3 regions of the Clostridioides sp. LIBA-7678 genome follow, and region 3 is predicted to be linked to each of the others. Evidence: riboswitches for the same ligand, from Rfam matches in the RefSeq annotation. Region 3 holds a riboswitch; each other region holds the start of a gene.
What was found. Region 3 has a riboswitch for S-adenosylmethionine ahead of metK (methionine adenosyltransferase). Riboswitches for the same ligand answer to the same signal wherever they lie in the genome.
Positions count from the first base shown of each region.

Region 1 (6,118 bases), 1.5 Mb from region 3:
TGATGTTGAATATGTAAATATGGATATTCCTAGTGCTGCTTCTGCATTAGAAAGCAAAAGTGCTGATGTAGCAATGCTTGCAGGTCCAACGGCATTAAAAACAATAAACTCAGGTGCTAAGATGATTGTAAATGGAGAAGGCTTAGTTAGTGGAATAATAGTTACTGCAGTAAGTGATGATTTTGCTGAAAAATATCCTGAGTTAGTAAAAAGATTTATGAAAGTTCATGAAGAGACTTTAAAATATATGGATGAAAACAAGGATAAAGTAATGGATGTTGTATCTAAAGAAGTGGGGCTATCTTTAGATGAAACTAAAGAAATGTATTCTTGGTATGATTTTAGTTCTAAAATAACAGATAAAGATATAAAAGAGTTAGAAGACACACAAGAATTCTTAATGTCTAATGGAATGCAAGAGAAGAAAATAGATATTAAAGACATGTTGTACAATCAAAACTAGAATGTTAAATTAGAAAATACACCCTTTTTATTATGGAAACAGTATAGTAAAAGGGTGTATTTTTTATTACTATATAAAAATACAACTAAAAGCAACTTACTATTTTATCTACACTTATGTAGTCTAGTAACTTTCTCATTTTTTTACGATGAAGTAAAAACTTAGAATATGTGTCTTCTGATTGTTTTGTATCTCCGTAAACCTTCCAATATTTAATCATAGAAACTTCATAATTACTATATCCCATAAATCCAATCACATCTTTGAGAGGATATCCTAAAAAAATTCCTATTTCATCAGGAAAAGTATCACCCTTAAGCTTATCTACTAAATGTTCTAAATAAGCATTAACATTTGTATTTTGTTTGTATCCCAGAAATTTTAAAAAATTTACTGTTTTTTTACATTTTAGCCTTTCTGATAAAGCTTTTTTGTTTACAAATAAGATTTTTAATCCCTTTTTCTTTTTATCAATAACTATAAAATCTATCTTTTTACATTTATATAGATATTTGTAAATATCACTAATTTTTTCCTCTCTATTTACATCAGTAAATGAGATATTTATTATTTCAGCAGGTTTAGAACCTAAAAAGACAGGACCTAAAACTTCTAAAAGCCATTTTATATAAGATGATTCAATTTTATTTTTACAACAAAATTGTGAATTACAACAAGACATAAAAGATAACCTCCTTCAAATGAAAATTAATATCAATTAATTAGATTATACTATGAATGATAATCAATATCAATAATAAAAATATATTTTTTTTATTTAGTTACTTATTTATTATAATTTCCCAAAAAATAAATTATATCTTGTTTAATTTTAGTAAATAAAAAATAAAAATATAGAAATACTAAGTTAAGAAAGAAATATATTTAAATTTTTTGTAATACAAAACATCTAGGAGGGTAATAAAAATGAAATTAAAAAGAACCTTATTTGTAGGACTAGCGTTAGTATTAGCTATAGGAATGACTGCATGTACTAAAAAAACAGAAGAACCAAGTGAGAATGCAGGGAAAAATCCCAATGAATCAGTAAATAATAATGAAGGTTATATGAATTATTATTCAACAAGCTATAATGATTATATAGCAGGTTTAAATAGATATTCTATTTATGATACTCCAGAGAGTATAAATAATCAGTTTAAGGATAAAGAATATCCAGGAAATGAAAAATATTTAGCTGATGTGAAGGCTGCATATAAAGATAGTAGAGATAAAATACAATCATTTGTAACATCTCTTAAAAAAGATGGTAAAACAGAAGATACAGAATTAAAGAAAATGAATGATGAATTAATAACTGAAGGTGAAAGATTAATAAAAGATATAGATGAGAGAATAAAAAAATTAGATAATGTATCTGATGAAGATATGAAAAAAGGTCAAAATGACTTTATGAAGATAGTTCATGGAACAGAAGATGTTGGAAATGATATAGGTAGTGGTTTTAGAAAAATGATAAAAGATATGAATGATAGACTAGGAATAACAGGAAATAATAAAAAATAATAGAGTAAATATCTAGTTAGAAAATAAAAAAGTTTCACAATATATGGAAGCCCTAAAAGTATTATCTTTTTTGGGCTTCATATTTTTTATATTAATGATAAATTAATAATTACATAATATCATATAACTATTGAAAATACAAAGATTTAGACACTAGAAAGTCAATAAAAGATATCTATTTATTTTTAACTAAGAAAAACAAAAAATAAAAAATTTAAATAAATTTATTGACAAATATTATTAATGAATATATCATATATAACATAGCAACAAATGATAATCGAATTAAATTTTAAATTAAATAACGTCTTATCAAGAGTGGTGGAGGGACTGGCCCTTTGAAACCCGGCAACCAGTATATTTTATATACATTGGTGCTAAATCCTGCAACTAATATAGTTGATAGATGAGTATAAATAGCTTTCTAAGCCTGAGTTTATACTCAGGCTTTTATTTTGTTATATATAAATTAAAATACATAAGCGAGGATAAACATAAAAACTTAGCATAATAATAGGGAGGAAATTTTATGATTAGCATAAAAAATGTTAATAAGTATTATGGAAAGATTCAAGTACTTAAAGATGTAAGTATTGAAATAGAATCTGGAGAAATTTTTGGAATAATAGGTCATAGTGGAGCAGGAAAATCAACACTACTTAGATGTATAAATGGCTTAGAAGAATATCAAGAAGGTAATGTGCTTGTTTCTGATAAGGAAGTAAAGTCACTAAATGAAAAGCAAATGAGAGATTTAAGAAAAGAACTAGGCATGATTTTCCAACACTTTTCATTACTTGAGAGAAGAACTGTATTTGATAACGTAGCATTACCATTAGAATGTTTTGGATATACAAAATCAGAAATACAGAAAAGAGTTTTGGAGCTATTAGAAGTGGTTGGTATATCTGAAAAGAAAAATGATAAACCTAGGAACTTAAGTGGTGGTCAGAAACAAAGAGTTGCAATTGCCAGAGCTTTAGCACTAAATCCACAAGTACTTCTTTGTGATGAAGCAACTTCAGCATTAGACCCAAATACTACAAAATCAATTCTTTCATTACTTGAAGATATAAATAAAAAATTAGGAATAACAATAATTGTTGTAACTCATCAAATGGAAGTTATAAAACAGATTTGTGGAAGAGTAGCAATAATGGAAAATGGAGAAGTACTAGAGGTAGGAGATACAGAAGAGATTTTCTTAAGAAATACTAAGGGACTTAGAAAATTAATAGGTGAAGAAAGTATAATTTTACCAAAAGGAACAAATATAAAGATACTATTCCCTAAAGATATTTCTAATGACGCTATTATAACGACTATGGCAAGAGAACTAAATATAGATGTATCTATAATATTTGGTAAATTAGAACAATTTAAAGAAGATATTTTAGGTTCACTTATCATAAATGTTTCAGATAAAAGTGGGGAACAAGTAAAACAATATCTAACTAGTAAAGGCATAAGATGGGAGGAAATGATAAATGAATAGTTTAATCGACTTTTTAACAACACTATTTCCAAATGCATTGTTACAAACTTTGTATATGGTTATAGTACCAACTATAGTAGCAACAATATTAGGATTTATACTAGCAATCATATTAGTAGTTACAAAACCAGATGGATTAAAACCAAATAGCACAATAAATAGTGTTTTAGGGTTTATAGTAAATATATTTAGAAGTTTCCCATTTATGATACTTATAGTTGCAATGATTCCAATAACTAGATTAATCGTTGGAACAAGTATAGGGGAAACTGCTGCAATAGTACCAATAACTATTGGTGCAGCACCATTTATCGCTAGAATTATAGAAAGTTCGTTAAATGAAGTTGACAAAGGATTGATAGAAGCTGCAAGATCTTTTGGAGCTACAAAGAGACAAATAGTATTTAAAGTTATGATAAAAGAAGCTATGCCTTCAATAGTATCTGGAATTACATTATCAATAATATCTATACTTGGTTATACAGCTATGGCGGGTGCAGTAGGAGCTGGAGGATTAGGTAATGTAGCACTTATTTATGGATATCAAAGATTCGATACAGCAGTAATGGTGTATACAGTAATAGCACTTGTAATATTAGTTCAGATAATACAAGGTATAGGAAATCTAGCTTACAAGAAACTAAAATAATTTAATCATAAAAACTTTAAAGAGGGGGAGTAAAAAATGAAATTAAAAAAATTATTATCAGTAGCATTGGTGTCAGCAATAGCAATATCAGCAGTTGGTTGTTCAAACAAAGAGGATAAGAAAATACTAGTAGGGGCTTCATCAAATCCACACGCAAAGATACTGGAAGTAGCAAAACCTTTATTAAAAGAAAAAGGATATGATTTAGAAGTAAAAATATTTGATGACTATGTACTTCCAAACACAGCTTTAGATGAAGGTTCTTTAGATGCAAATTTCTTTCAACATATTCCATTTTTAGAGGAAACAGTTAAGGAGAAAGAATATAAACTTACGTATACAGCTAAAGTTCATATAGAGCCAATGGGATTCTATTCAGAAAAAGTTAAGTCATTAGATGAAATAAAAGATGGAGCAGTTATAGCTGTACCAAATGATGCAACTAATGGCGCTAGAGCGCTTAAATTATTAGCAAAAAATAAAATAATAGAAGTAAAAGATGGAGAACTTATAACTAAAAAAGATATAACTAAGAATCCTAAAAATATACAAATAAAAGAAATGAATGCAGAGCAATTACCAACAGTATTAAAGGATGTTGATGGAGCAGTTATAAATTCTAATTATGCTTTAACAGCTAACTTAAATCCTACTAAGGATGCTATAGTAATAGAGTCAAGTGATTCTCCATATGTGAATATAATAGCTTGTAGAGAAGATAATAAAGACAGTGATAAGATGAAAGCTTTATCAGAAGCTATGAACAGTAAAGAAGTTAAAAAATTTATACAAGATGAATATAAAGGAAGTATAGTTCCAGCTTTTTAAATTGAATATACAAAATCTATAAAATGAGTAAAATTAAAAATATTTACTCATTTTTTTTTATAACTAGAAAGTGACAAATTTTTTGGAAGAATTGTGGTAACATATTTATAGGTAAAACTATATAAAAATGAAGAAGTGGTGGGGAATATGGAATCTAAGGGAACTTTAAGCAAGAATAAGGTCTATATACTAGCTAATGGGGTATTTTTGATTATTGCACTTTTAAATATAAATTTGTATACAGTTTCTATAAATATGTATAGGATAATTTTACTTTGGATATTTGGATACTCTATAGTTTATATAACTAGTTTTAAAAAAGACGAATTTATAAATATATTAAAGTCAGGGTGTCTCGTATTAGTTTTTGTAAGTATTTTAGGCGTAGCAGATTTAAAACTTCAAACATTCCAAATTGTATTACTAAATTTAAGTATAATTAATATGTCTACTTTTATATATTTAACCATTTCTAAAGTAAAAAATTTGAGAATAAGCCCTGTATTAATCTTTTATAGTGCTTTTGTCATAGTAGACTATTTTATAAGAAATATTTTTAGTGATTTTAACTGGAATATGATTATTATATTAGTTAATATTGTCGTGTCGTTGTTTAATTTGATATATTTATTGAATAAACTTGATAGCACAGTTGAACACTATAAGTTAATAAAAGATTTATCATATTTTGCTTTTTTTACAACTATTATAGGATTTATAGCAATTTATTTTAGTGTAGTAGATACAGAGAGATTAATAGGAGTAGTGTATTTATTATTATGTAACCACACTTATTATGTATATGTATACAGTCTCAATAATAGAATTGTATATCCATATTACGAGCTTGATTATATAAATAAAAAATTAAGTAGAAAGTCAGAGCAATTAAGTAAGATAAATTTAGCTATAGAAAAAGATATGACTATACAAAGAACACTAAAGAATTATATAGACCAAAGGAAAGAGTTATTGAGACAAGCTCTTGATACAATACCAAACGTATGGATAGTAACGGATTATGATTTTAATATAAGTTATACAAATAATAAGTTTAAAGATGAATTTTCAAAAGATATGAGTAATTTTTATAAAATATTAACTTTTGTCAAAGAAGATAAAAATGTAGCTGAAAAATTAAAAAAATTTGACAATG
Region 1 covers NZ_CP196987.1:1,634,338-1,640,455, forward strand. The annotation lists gene ACTG46_RS08010 (NrtA/SsuA/CpmA family ABC transporter substrate-binding protein) at 1-463, shown strand, start outside; gene ACTG46_RS08015 (DUF3793 family protein) at 549-1,145, opposite strand; gene ACTG46_RS08020 (hypothetical protein) at 1,391-1,990, shown strand; SAM riboswitch class I at 2,297-2,403, shown strand; gene ACTG46_RS08025 (methionine ABC transporter ATP-binding protein) at 2,520-3,485, shown strand; gene ACTG46_RS08030 (methionine ABC transporter permease) at 3,478-4,134, shown strand; gene ACTG46_RS08035 (MetQ/NlpA family ABC transporter substrate-binding protein) at 4,171-4,962, shown strand; gene ACTG46_RS08040 (sensor histidine kinase) at 5,110-6,118, shown strand, end outside.
Region 1: it holds a riboswitch for S-adenosylmethionine, as region 3 does, so the genes downstream of both, ACTG46_RS08025 (methionine ABC transporter ATP-binding protein) here and metK (methionine adenosyltransferase) in region 3, are expected to answer to the same signal.

Region 2 (6,118 bases), 1.7 Mb from region 3:
AATAAAAATTTCTATATCTTAACTGCATATAAGTTTTTATTGGAATTTCATGCATCTTATTTGAAAAATGATTATACACATGAAAAACAACATAGAGGATAGGGGTATTTTATGAAGAGAGTTTTGAAGGTAACTATCTTAGTCTTATTTATTTTATTAATTTCTATAAGTTCCATTTCGATTAAATTGATTCATAATATTGGGGACTATGGAAAACTTATTAATTATGTTGGCATTGTTCGGGGAGCTAGTCAGCGTTTAAGCAAATTAGAAATGAACAATAAACCCAATGATGAGTTGAGAGATTATATTGATGGGATTTTACATGAATTGATTACAGGGGATGGAAAGTACGGTTTGGTAGACGCTGATTGCAAAAAATATAATGAGTACTTATTTTTACTAGAAAAAAAGTGGAAAGATTTAAACACTGAAATAGAAAAAGTAAGGATGAATGAAGAGAATAATCATTTATTAGATATAAGTGAAGAATTTTTTAATCTTGCAAATAGTACAGTGTTTGAGATAGAAAATTTCTCTAAAGAAAAAAGTGATTATCTAATGACTTTAATAATCATTATATCTACTATAGGTATGTTAGCATGGATTATATTGATTATACAATATAATAGAAAATTAATTAGTTTGGAAAAACTAAATGTAGATTTAAAAAACATTGCATATAAAGATGAGCTAACAGGAGCAAATACTATAGAAAAGTTTAAGATAGATGCAAATCAAAATATTCACAAATATAAAGATAAGAAATTTGCTATATTCTATATTGATTTTGAAAATTTTAAATACGTTAATGATATATTTGGATATGATTATGGAGATATGATACTGAAAAGATATGCTAATCTTATGATGAATGATATTGGAAAATATGAGATATTCGCAAGAGAAATTGCAGATAGATTTATTGCTTTAAGATGTTATGTAGATAAGTCAGATTTAGTAATAAGGCAAAGAGTTGTAGATGATAAACTAATTAATATTACAAATGAAATTAAAAACAAATATAGTATCACTATTGTCAGTGGAATTTGTTGTATTGAAGATGTGATTGAAAAACTAAACATAGATGATTTAATAAATCGGGCAAACTTTGCACAAAAAACTGTTAAAAATAAACCAGGGACTAATTATGCTTTTTATAATGAAAATATTCGTAAAAAAATGATTGAAGAAAATACAATCAAAAGTAGAATACATGAAGCTATTGAAAATAGAGAATTTATAGTTTATTTTCAACCTAAAGTTAATTTACATAATCAAAAAATAGATTGTGCAGAAGCTTTAGTACGTTGGATGACTCCAGATAAAGGGATTATATCTCCTGCAGTATTTATTCCAATATTGGAAAAGGATTTTTTTATTGGTTTAGTAGATAAGTATGTTTTTGAAGAAGTCTGTATATGGATTAGAAAGAGATTAGATGAAAATAAACCATTTGTTCAGATATCAGTTAATGTTTCTAGAATACAGTTCTATAATACTAAATTTGTGGAAACTTACTCAAATATACAAAAGAAATATAATATACCCCGAAATACTATAGAAATTGAATTTACTGAGAGTGTTGCTTTTGAGAATCAAGAACACTTTTTGGAAATTATACATGATTTACATGAAAATGGATTCACTTGTTCTCTAGATGACTTTGGAAAAGGTTACTCATCTTTAGGTGTCTTAAAAGATTTACCATTTGATGTTTTGAAGCTTGATTCTATGTTTTTTAATGCTAGTTTAGACAAAGAAAAAGAAAGAACAGTAATAAAAAATATTATACATATGCTAAAAGAATTGAATATTACAACTGTTGCTGAAGGTATTGAATATAAGGAGCAAGTTGAGTTTCTAAAGGAGATTGGATGTGATTTAGTTCAAGGATATGTATTTTATAAACCAATGCCCATGTTAGAATTTGAGGAACTACTGGATAAAGAATGTGTTTATAATAGTTACCAAGTAAATACTTAATGAAAAAAGGGACTGTAAGTAAATTTACTTATAGTCCCTTATAAATACACTTATTTTCTTCCTGCAACCCATTTTAAGCCCCAATGGAACTCATTGTCCATTTCTCTATGACCTTTAAAGTATTTAATTACTTTTTCAACACTGAATGTCTCATCATTTACATTTTCTATCAAGGCTATTGAACACATATTATAGCCATTTTTATGTTCATCAAGTTTAACAACTAAATCTGAATCCTGTTTCTGTTTGATTGTTACAATTCCATCAGCCTCAGACCAATTAGCTACACCTTCATAGATAAAAGCATAAATAAGTATTCTTTTTATTTCTTTTATTTTATTACCATTTATTCTTATGTTTTCTCCTTGTGTATTGCTACCTGTTCTGTCATCTCCATCTAATTGAGCAAAAGGCGGATGTCCTAAACTACCAAAAGAATTACCTAATGCCTGTACAGCACCTTTTACACCATTTTTCATTTCAAACAAGCAACCTAAATCTAAATCTATATTACTGCTTTTTAGAGAGCCAAAAAAACCTTTTTTTTGTATTTTTTGATTCCAATTTAAATTAACTAAGATTTCACCTAAATCACTATTTTCTTTTTTTGTAAGGTTTATTTTTTGCCCCTTTTTTAATTCTATAGCCATAGTAATTTTCCTCCATAAACATAGATTTACTTAAATGGTAGCACTTAACAAGTCAATATTCAACAAGATTAGAATAATAATATTAAAATTATACTAAATATACTAGAAAACAGGAATTACAATGCCTTTATATTTCTCTTCAATTATACTTCTTGCTTTATCTGATGTAAGAACATCTTGTAGAACTTTAATTTTTTCACTATCTTTATCTTCAGTTCTAAATGCCAAAAGATTTGCATACTCATCATTTATAGGTGCTGTATAAAGTCCATTTTTCTTAGCATCAAGGCCAGCAGGTACTGCGTATGTAGTATCTATAAATGCAGCAGTTACATCTGGAAGAGAAGATGGAATCTGAGCGATATCCAATTCTTTAAATTGTATGCCTTTTGGATTTTCTATTATATCTTTAGGACTAACTAATCCATCACCTTTAGGTAAAGTTAAAAGTCCGATACTTTCAAGGTATCTAAGGTCTTTAGAACAAGAAGATGGGTTGTTACTTATTGCGATTGTATCTCCTTTTTTAAATTCATCAATAGATTTTATCTTGTAAGAGTAAAGGATTGCTGGGCATACATATAGTTTTTTTCCAGCCATTATTTTATATCCTTTAGCTTTAACAGCTTCTTTTAGATAAGGTTCATGTTGGAATAGATTTGCATCAATTTCTCCGTTATTTAAAGCTTCGTTTGGAAGTATGTAGTCATCAAAATTTTTAACCTCCAAAGTATAACCTTTTTCTTCGATAAGTGGTTTTAATTCTTCTAATAATTCTCCACCTGGTACTAAAGTAGCGCCAACAACAATTTTTTTATCATCGTTACCTTTAGAACATCCAACTATAGATAAAGTAAAAACTAGACATAATAATAAACTTAATAATTTTTTGAATTTCATATAAATTCCCTCCTGAATATGATTGATTAGTTAAAAATAAAATACCCTCTTTTATCACACTGCAAAATAAAATAAGCCTGAGTTTAAACTCAGGCTTTAAAAGCTAATTTAGACTCATCTTTCAGTATAATACTGCAGGATTTAGCACCAATGTATATAAAAATATACTGGTTGCTGGGTTTCATAGGGCCAGTCCCTTCACCACTCTGGATAAGAAGTATCAATTTTTAATTATGTTATAAATATTATCATGATTTTTTACATATGTAAACATAATTTTATAAATATTTTAAAATTTTTAATATTTCTATTTAACACCTAAGATTCCAGAAATTAGAATATCAGTGTCAGCTCCTAAGAAATAATCATTTATTTCAATGGAATCTAAAACATTCCTTAAAGCATTCTCTTCATGTTTCGTTCCAGCAAGTTTATCTTCCACAAATGAAACATCACGTTTTCCAAAAAAGTCTCCAAAAAATTTTATAGTAGTTATTATTCCCTTATCAACATTTAGATTAAACTCAACGTTTCCACCAGAATATTTTAACTCATTTGAAAGGGTATATTTTGGGGAATTACCAAAGTTCCAATCCCAAGTTTCATATTTTGACTTAGTAAGTTTTTCTATTTGTTCTATGTCATAATCACTTAAATAATAATTAGTATTATCAGTGTTAGTTTTAGAGAGATAATTCATTATTGCGTCCTTAAATTCTAGTATATCCATTTTAGATTGTAGATGTTCACTTATATTAGTTACACGAGATTTTACAGACTTTATGCCCTTTCCTTCAAATTTTATAGGTTTTACCTTTAGAGCTTTTGAAAGGTCATTTATCTCAGATGAAAATAACAGTGTACCATGATGCATCACCTTATTTTTGTAGTTGTATTGAGCATTTCCAGAAAACTTCTTACCATCTATAAGAAGGTCATTTCTTCCAGAAAATTCAGCGTTTACATCTAATGTCTTAAGTAAGTCTATTATTGGTTGAGTGAATCTTCTGAAATCACTAAAGCTATTATTATTGCAGGCTATGAATGTAAAATTTATATTTCCTAAATCATGAAATACAGCTCCACCACCAGATTGTCTCCTAACAACAGGTATAGAATTTTCTTTTATATATTCTAAATTTATTTCAGAAAGTGTATTTTGATTTTTTCCAACAATTATAGAAGGTTCATTCCTCCATAAAATAAATAAGTCTTCGTCAAAATTTTTTAGAAGATATTCTTCCATCGCTAAATTGAAGTAAGGGTTTGTCTTTTCATTGTAAATTAGTAACATTAAAGTAATTCCTCCATATAATTGATAAAATTTTTTTGTTATTTTTAGTACAATTAATTTTATAATTCGACAATAATGTAAAAAGTCCTTTAAATTAGAAGATTTAAAAAAGAAGACAATCTTATATTAATAGAAGTGTATATTAAACATAATTAGAGAAGTTTGGGATTTTATGTAAAAAATAAAAAGGAATTTTAAAAACTAACTTGCAAAGTTTAAATAAATAATATATACTCAAAATATACTTAATAAAAGTGAATAGAAGGGTAGAGGCGCAATAATCTATCAGTACTAATAATGAGTTAAGCACAGAGATTTATTAGGAAAGGAGATATTGCCGAAGTTTTATAATTGATGCTTTAAGATTATATTGCTGGGGGTACATAGAAAATATGTACAACTGTCACAGGTTTATTTGTGGTGAGCTATCATTTAAGGAATTATATTATATTTATTTTAATATTGTTGATGTATTGTAATTTTCAAGCCTTGAGTGTTTAGCACTTAAGGCTTTTTTAGTTTTATCAAATACCCTGTATAATTCACAAAACTAAAAAAGAGAGGGAGATTTATATGAGAAACAAAAAAATTAATATTATTTTTCTGACGACAATTATGTTTATAATGTCAACAGTAATGGTTTTTGCAGAGGAAGATATAGACACTATCGCACTAGCTAATGCAGAAAAATTTGGAATCTTAACTTTAATACCACCATTAGTTGCTATAATACTTGCATTCATAACTAAAAACGTAATAATTTCTTTACTTATAGGGATTCTTTCTGGGAGTTTTATAATTAAAGCTAGTGGTATAAATGTGTTTGCTACATTCATACAAGCATTTTTAGACTTAGTGGATAGAGCTTTGGTATCGTTATCAGACCCGTGGAATGCAGGGATAATACTACAAGTTCTAGCAATTGGAGGGGTTATAAATCTTGTTGCAAAGATGGGAGGAGCTAAGGCTATAGCTGAGGCACTTGCCAAAAGAGCGAAATCAGCGAAAGGTACACAAATTATAACATGGTTTTTAGGTCTTTTGGTATTCTTTGATGATTATGCAAATTCATTAATAGTAGGTCCTATGATGAGACCTGTTGCAGATAAAATGAAAATATCAAGAGAAAAATTAGCCTTTATAATAGATGCTACAGCAGCACCAGTTGCTGGATTAGCTATAATATCTACATGGATAGGTCTTGAAGTTGGTTTAATACATGATGCTTTTGAAAGTATAAGTGTAGATGTTGATGCATTTGGTATATTTTTAAATACAATACCATTTA
Region 2 covers NZ_CP196987.1:1,852,935-1,859,052, forward strand. The annotation lists gene ACTG46_RS08975 (GGDEF domain-containing phosphodiesterase) at 112-1,986, shown strand; gene ACTG46_RS08980 (TerD family protein) at 2,037-2,636, opposite strand; gene ACTG46_RS08985 (MetQ/NlpA family ABC transporter substrate-binding protein) at 2,739-3,536, opposite strand; SAM riboswitch class I at 3,648-3,753, opposite strand; gene lplA (lipoate--protein ligase) at 3,844-4,830, opposite strand; lysine riboswitch at 5,090-5,266, shown strand; gene ACTG46_RS08995 (Na+/H+ antiporter NhaC family protein) at 5,404-6,118, shown strand, end outside.
Region 2: it holds a riboswitch for S-adenosylmethionine, as region 3 does, so the genes downstream of both, ACTG46_RS08985 (MetQ/NlpA family ABC transporter substrate-binding protein) here and metK (methionine adenosyltransferase) in region 3, are expected to answer to the same signal.

Region 3 (6,118 bases):
GATGATGAAGAATATGGAAAATCAGTAAAAATAAAAAGTGACAATAATATTGTAGTTGTATATTCAAATTTAGATGAAAATGTTAGTGTTAAAAAAGAACAAAAGGTAACAGAAGGACAATCTCTAGGTACTGTAGGAAGTACTTCTCAAATAGAAAGTGAAGAGGGTATCCATGTACACTTAGAGGCATATAATGGAGAGAAATCTATAGACCCAATGAGTCTAATTAAGTAAAAGTATAACAAGTTTAATCATATTTGGTTAAGCTTGTTATATTTTTTGGTGTTTTTACATATATATCATTAAAGCTATTATGTGAGGGGGGTAATCTTTGAGATCTCATATAGAGGAAAGGGCCATAGTGGTAGCAAAATATATACTTGAAAAAAACACTACAGTAAGACAAACCGCCAAGACATTTGGAGTAAGTAAAAGTACAATTCACAAGGATGTTACAGAAAGATTGAAGGAAATAAATCCATCCCTTGCCAAAGAAGTTAAAAGTGTGCTAGACAAGAATAAATCAGAGAGACATATTAGAGGGGGATTAGCAACTAAATTAAAGTATGAGAAGGAACATAAAAAAATGTAGGTTAAAAACCTACTTTTTTTATTGAATTAGATTATTGTAATAAATATATTAAATAATTATAAATATCAAAATAATAATACCCTCAAAACATTTATTTTCTCTTGATTAAAGCGAGTTTTTTGTATATGCTTTATTATAGGAGTATTAAAGTAGACTTATAATATAATCTAATATATAAATGAAGGAGTTGAAAAAATGGCTGGAGCTGATATAGGCATAGATTTAGGTACTGCAAACGTACTTGTTTATGTTAGTGGTAAGGGAATCGTTTTAGAAGAACCATCTGTTGTAGCAATAGATAATAGGACAGATTCTGTTTTAGCTGTGGGAGAAGAAGCTAAAAAAATGATAGGAAGAACACCAAGTAATATAGTTGCTATAAGACCTTTAAGAGATGGTGTAATTTCGGATTATGATGTAACTGAGAAGATGTTAAAATCTTTTATAGATAAGATAGTTGATAAAAAAGGATTTGGAAGATTCTTCATGCCAAGAATTATGGTATGTGTGCCAACTGGTGTTACAGAAGTAGAAAAAAGAGCAGTAGAGGATGCTACTAGACAAGCCGGAGCTAGAGAAGTATATATCATAGAAGAACCAATAGCAGCAGCCATAGGAGCTGGAGTAGACATATCACAACCTAATGGTAATATGATTATAGATATTGGTGGAGGGACTGTGGATATAGCCGTAATATCTCTAGGAGGAGCTGTTGTAAGTGAATCTATAAAAGTTGGTGGAGATAGATTTGATGATTCTATAGTTAAGTATATGAAAAAACAACACAATCTTCTTATAGGTGAAAGAACAGCAGAGAAAATTAAGTTTGAAATCGGTTCTGCATTTAAGAGAGAAGAAGAAAAATATATGAAGATAACAGGAAGAAACTTAATTACAGGGCTTCCTAGTTCTATAACTATAAATTCAACAGAAATGCTAGAAGCACTTAGAGAATGTGTTGAGCAAATAGTAGTTGCCACTCATGCTGTTTTAGAAAAAACACCCCCTGAATTAGCAGCAGATATAGGAGATGTTGGTATAATAATGACTGGTGGAGGTTCATTATTATACGGATTGGATAAAATAATAGAACAAAGAACAGGGATAACTGTTACAATAGCAGAGGAGCCATTGTCTTGTGTTGCAAAAGGGACAGGAATAGCTTTGGGTTCAATAGACTTACTTGAAACAGGTGGGTCTTTTAGAAGAAAATAATTAGGAGAGTTAAGAATGCTAAATATAGATGAAATAAAAAAATTAATACCACATAGATATCCATTTTTATTAGTGGACAAGATTACAGAGTTAGAAGTTGGGAAAAGAGCTGTTGGTATAAAAAATGTAACAGTGAATGAGCCATTTTTTCAAGGTCACTTTCCAGAATATCCATTGATGCCAGGAGTATTGATAGTAGAGGCTTTGGCACAAGTGTGTGGAGTTGCAATGATGTCTGTAGATGAAAATAAAGGAAAATTAGGTGTATTTGCAGGTATAGATAAGGTTAGAATTAAGAGAGAAGTAAGACCAGGAGACACATTAACTATGGAAGTTGAAATGACAACTCTTAGAAGAAATATAGCTAAGGCAGATGCTAAGGCATATGTTGGTGATGAGCTTGTCTGTAAAGGTGAATTAATGTTCGCTTTGGTGGAAAAGTAAAAATTCACAATATAAAAGTAAAAAGGTAGATAATTTGGAGTATTCAATTAGATACTCTAAAATATCTACCTTTTTATATAAAAAATTTTATCAGTTACTTCACATTGGACTTAGGTGGATACTAATAAAGCTAAGGCTATTGTTTCAGCTAAGTCCAATATAAAGCTAAGACGTATATTATTAAATGAAAGTCTATTATTTTCATCAATTTTATCTACAATTCCTACTATAGAATAATTTCCTATTTGAGGTAGTTTTTTGCCAACACCTTTTCCGGGCAGGATAGGTCCTTCTCTAATTTGTATATTACCTATGTTACTCTGCGACCCCAAGCAAGCATCTATAGCCAAGAAGTTACCTTGTATATGTGTATTTTTTATAGTATCTAAAGACTCATATATATTTAAGGCGTGAATAGGGTTATCTAGTGTACCGTAAACGGGGTATTTAAATTTACTGTTCTTAAGTATTGTTCCAACTAAAGGGCCTAAAGTATCACCTATAGCCCTGTCTGTTCCTATGCAAACAACAATCGTATTTTCATTAATTATAGTTTTTAGAACTGAACTTAGCATCTGTATAACATCATCATCGCTGTAATTTACTTTAGCTAAATACAATAGGAACACCCCCTTCAAAAAAATATATGAATAAAAAACAATAAAAAGACCTAACTTTAAATTTCAGATAGAGATAATATTTTATTTGTCTTACAAAAAAAGGAATGGGAAAAATATGACTAAAAATCTTGACAAAATTTTAAAAAAATAGTAAGCTAGTAAAGTAAAACAAAACTTAAATCTTGATTACCTTATCAAGAGCGGCTGAGGGATAGGCCCTGTGAAGCCCAGCAACCACCCAAATGGGAAAAGGTGCTAATTCCTACAAGACAAAAGTCTTGAAAGATGAGGTCAGTTAATTAGTATGCGATTACGATTATTAACCTCTTCTTATAAAGGAGAGGTTTTTTATTTTGAGTAAAATTTCTAAAATTAAAAATAAGGTAAAACCTATAATAAAAATTGAGAATGTATAAGGGGGAATAAAAATGGCAAGACATTTATTTACGTCAGAATCAGTTACAGAAGGACATCCTGATAAGATATGTGACCAAATATCAGATTCAATATTAGATGCATTATTAGAAAAAGACCCACAATCTAGAGTAGCTTGTGAAACTACAGTTACGACTGGATTAGTTTTAGTAGCAGGAGAAATAAGTACATCTGCTTATGTAGATATTCCTAAACTAGTAAGAGAAACAGTAAAAGAAATTGGATATACAAGAGCGAAATATGGATTCGACTGTGATACTTGTGCAGTTATAACTTCTATAGATGAGCAATCTGGAGACATAGCTATGGGAGTTGATGAAGGTCTAGAAAGTAAGACTGGAGAAGAAATAGAAGAAGAAATAGAAAAAGTCGGAGCTGGAGACCAAGGAATAATGTTTGGATTTGCATGTAATGAGACTCCAGAATTAATGCCACTTCCAATATCTTTAGCTCATAAATTATCAAGAAGACTTACAGAAGTTAGAAAGACAGGTATAGTTGATTATTTAAGACCAGATGGAAAAACTCAAGTTACTGTTGAATATGAAGGAAATAAAGCTGTAAGAGTACATACAGTTCTTATATCAGCTCAACATTGTGAAACAGTATCAAATGATAAAATAAGAGAAGATATAATTAATCATGTTATTAAAGCAGTTATACCAGCAGAATTACTTGATGAAGAAACTAAAATTTATATAAATCCAACAGGAAGATTTGTTATAGGAGGACCTCAAGGAGATACAGGTCTTACAGGAAGAAAAATAATAATAGATACTTATGGTGGATATTCTAGACATGGTGGAGGAGCTTTCTCAGGAAAAGACCCTACAAAAGTTGATAGATCTGCTGCTTATGCAGCTAGATATGTTGCTAAAAATATTGTTGCAGCTGGTCTTGCAGATAAATGCGAGATAGAACTTGCATACGCTATAGGTATAGCTAGACCGTTGTCTATATTCATAGATACTTTTGGGACAGGTAAAGTTTCAGAGGAAAAACTTGTTGAATTAGTAGAAAAACACTTTGATTTAAGACCAGGAGCTATAATAAGAGACTTAGATTTAAGAAAGCCTCTTTACAAAAAAGTTGCTGCTTATGGTCATTTTGGTAGAACTGATATAGATTTACCTTGGGAAAAAATTGACAAAGTTGAGCAATTAAGAAAAGATGCCTTAGGTGAATAATTTTTAATTAATAAACTGTTAGAATGTAATTTTATGATTATATTCTAACAGTTTTTTTATTGTAGATTAAATATTTTTAATAAATGTTAATTTCCCATCATATAATAGATAAACAGTATTTAATTAGATTAGTGTATTATATTTTTTAATATTATACTAAATCAGTACATATCATGGAAAATATGTTAAAGAATGGTTAAGATTGTGTTAACTACTGTTAAATAATTGAAAATATATTGAAATATCACAACAATACATCTAATATAATCTTAATAAACTTACACTTTAAAAATTATTTTAATTAGGGGGGAGTAGTGTATGTCAGGAAAAGTAAATATTAAAACTGTTATAAGTTTTGCTGGAGCTTATGTAGCTACTGTAATAGGTTCTGGATTTGCAACTGGTCAAGAGATATTGCAATTTTTTACGTTTTATGGATATGCTGGTATTATAGGTGGAATAATATCTATGGTATTATTTTCATGGTTTGGAGCAGAAGTTATAGATAAAGGAAGAGAGCTAAAACTTAAGGAGCCAATAAAGATTTATCAAGTATATTGTGGAAAATATCTTGGTACATTCTTTGAATGGTTTGGACCATTGTTCTTATTTGGAACACTAGTAATAATGATTGCAGGGGCAGGAGCTACATTATCAGAGTACTATGGATTAAATCCATATGTAGGTAGGATTGGTATGGCAATCGTTTCCCTAATAACTGTTTCTTTAGGTCTAACAAGACTTTCTAAGATACTAGGTAATATAGGTCCTATAATAATAATATTTACACTTTTAGTAGGAGCTATTAGTCTATGTAGTAATATTGATGCTTTACCAAATGCTGGGGCTATGGTTGATAGTTTAAACATTAAAACTGCTACATCAAGTGGGTATTTCTCAGGTGTGCTTTATACTTGTTATAATGTAATTATAGTAATCACATTCTTAACAGGAATGGGCTCTTCTGCAGTAAACAAAAAAGATGCTGTATGGGGTGGTATAGTAGGAGGAATAGCTCTTATGGCAGCAGCTATAATGATGAATCTAGCATTGCTTTCAGACATAGGAAATATATATACAAAAGAGATACCAGCACTTTACTTAGCTGATAAAATATCTCCAATAATAGGTGTTTTATTCTCAGTAGTACTTTTATTAGGAATATACACTACAGCTGTTCCACTATTATGGTCAGTAACTAACAGATTTGTAGAAGATGACCATCCTAAATTTAGAATTATAACAATAGTAGTAAGTATATTAGCATGTATAGGAGGCTTATTACCATTTGATAAACTAGTAGGAACTCTATATCCATATACAGGTTACATGGGAATTTTAATTTTACTATGTATGCTTTATAGAAGAATTACTAAGACCAGTGGATATAAGGAAAATAAATCTGAAATAAGTTAGTATTAGGATAGTTTTATGAAATTTAATTTGTAGTTTACACATAAAGTGATTAAAATAAAATAGTTATTAAAATATGGCACCTGTTTTTTAAGGTGTCATATTTTTGGATGCACAATTTTTTTGTTTCTGATAAAATGTATAATAGTTGGAAATTACGTTAAGTATAAAAATATAAAAACTTTTCTAGAACTATCACAGTTTGACATATA
Region 3 covers NZ_CP196987.1:176,611-182,728, forward strand. The annotation lists gene ACTG46_RS01190 (M23 family metallopeptidase) at 1-234, shown strand, start outside; gene spoIIID (sporulation transcriptional regulator SpoIIID) at 332-592, shown strand; gene mreB (rod shape-determining protein MreB) at 788-1,807, shown strand; gene fabZ (3-hydroxyacyl-ACP dehydratase FabZ) at 1,823-2,251, shown strand; gene yyaC (spore protease YyaC) at 2,362-2,871, opposite strand; SAM riboswitch class I at 3,060-3,163, shown strand; gene metK (methionine adenosyltransferase) at 3,300-4,493, shown strand; gene ACTG46_RS01220 (YkvI family membrane protein) at 4,812-5,909, shown strand.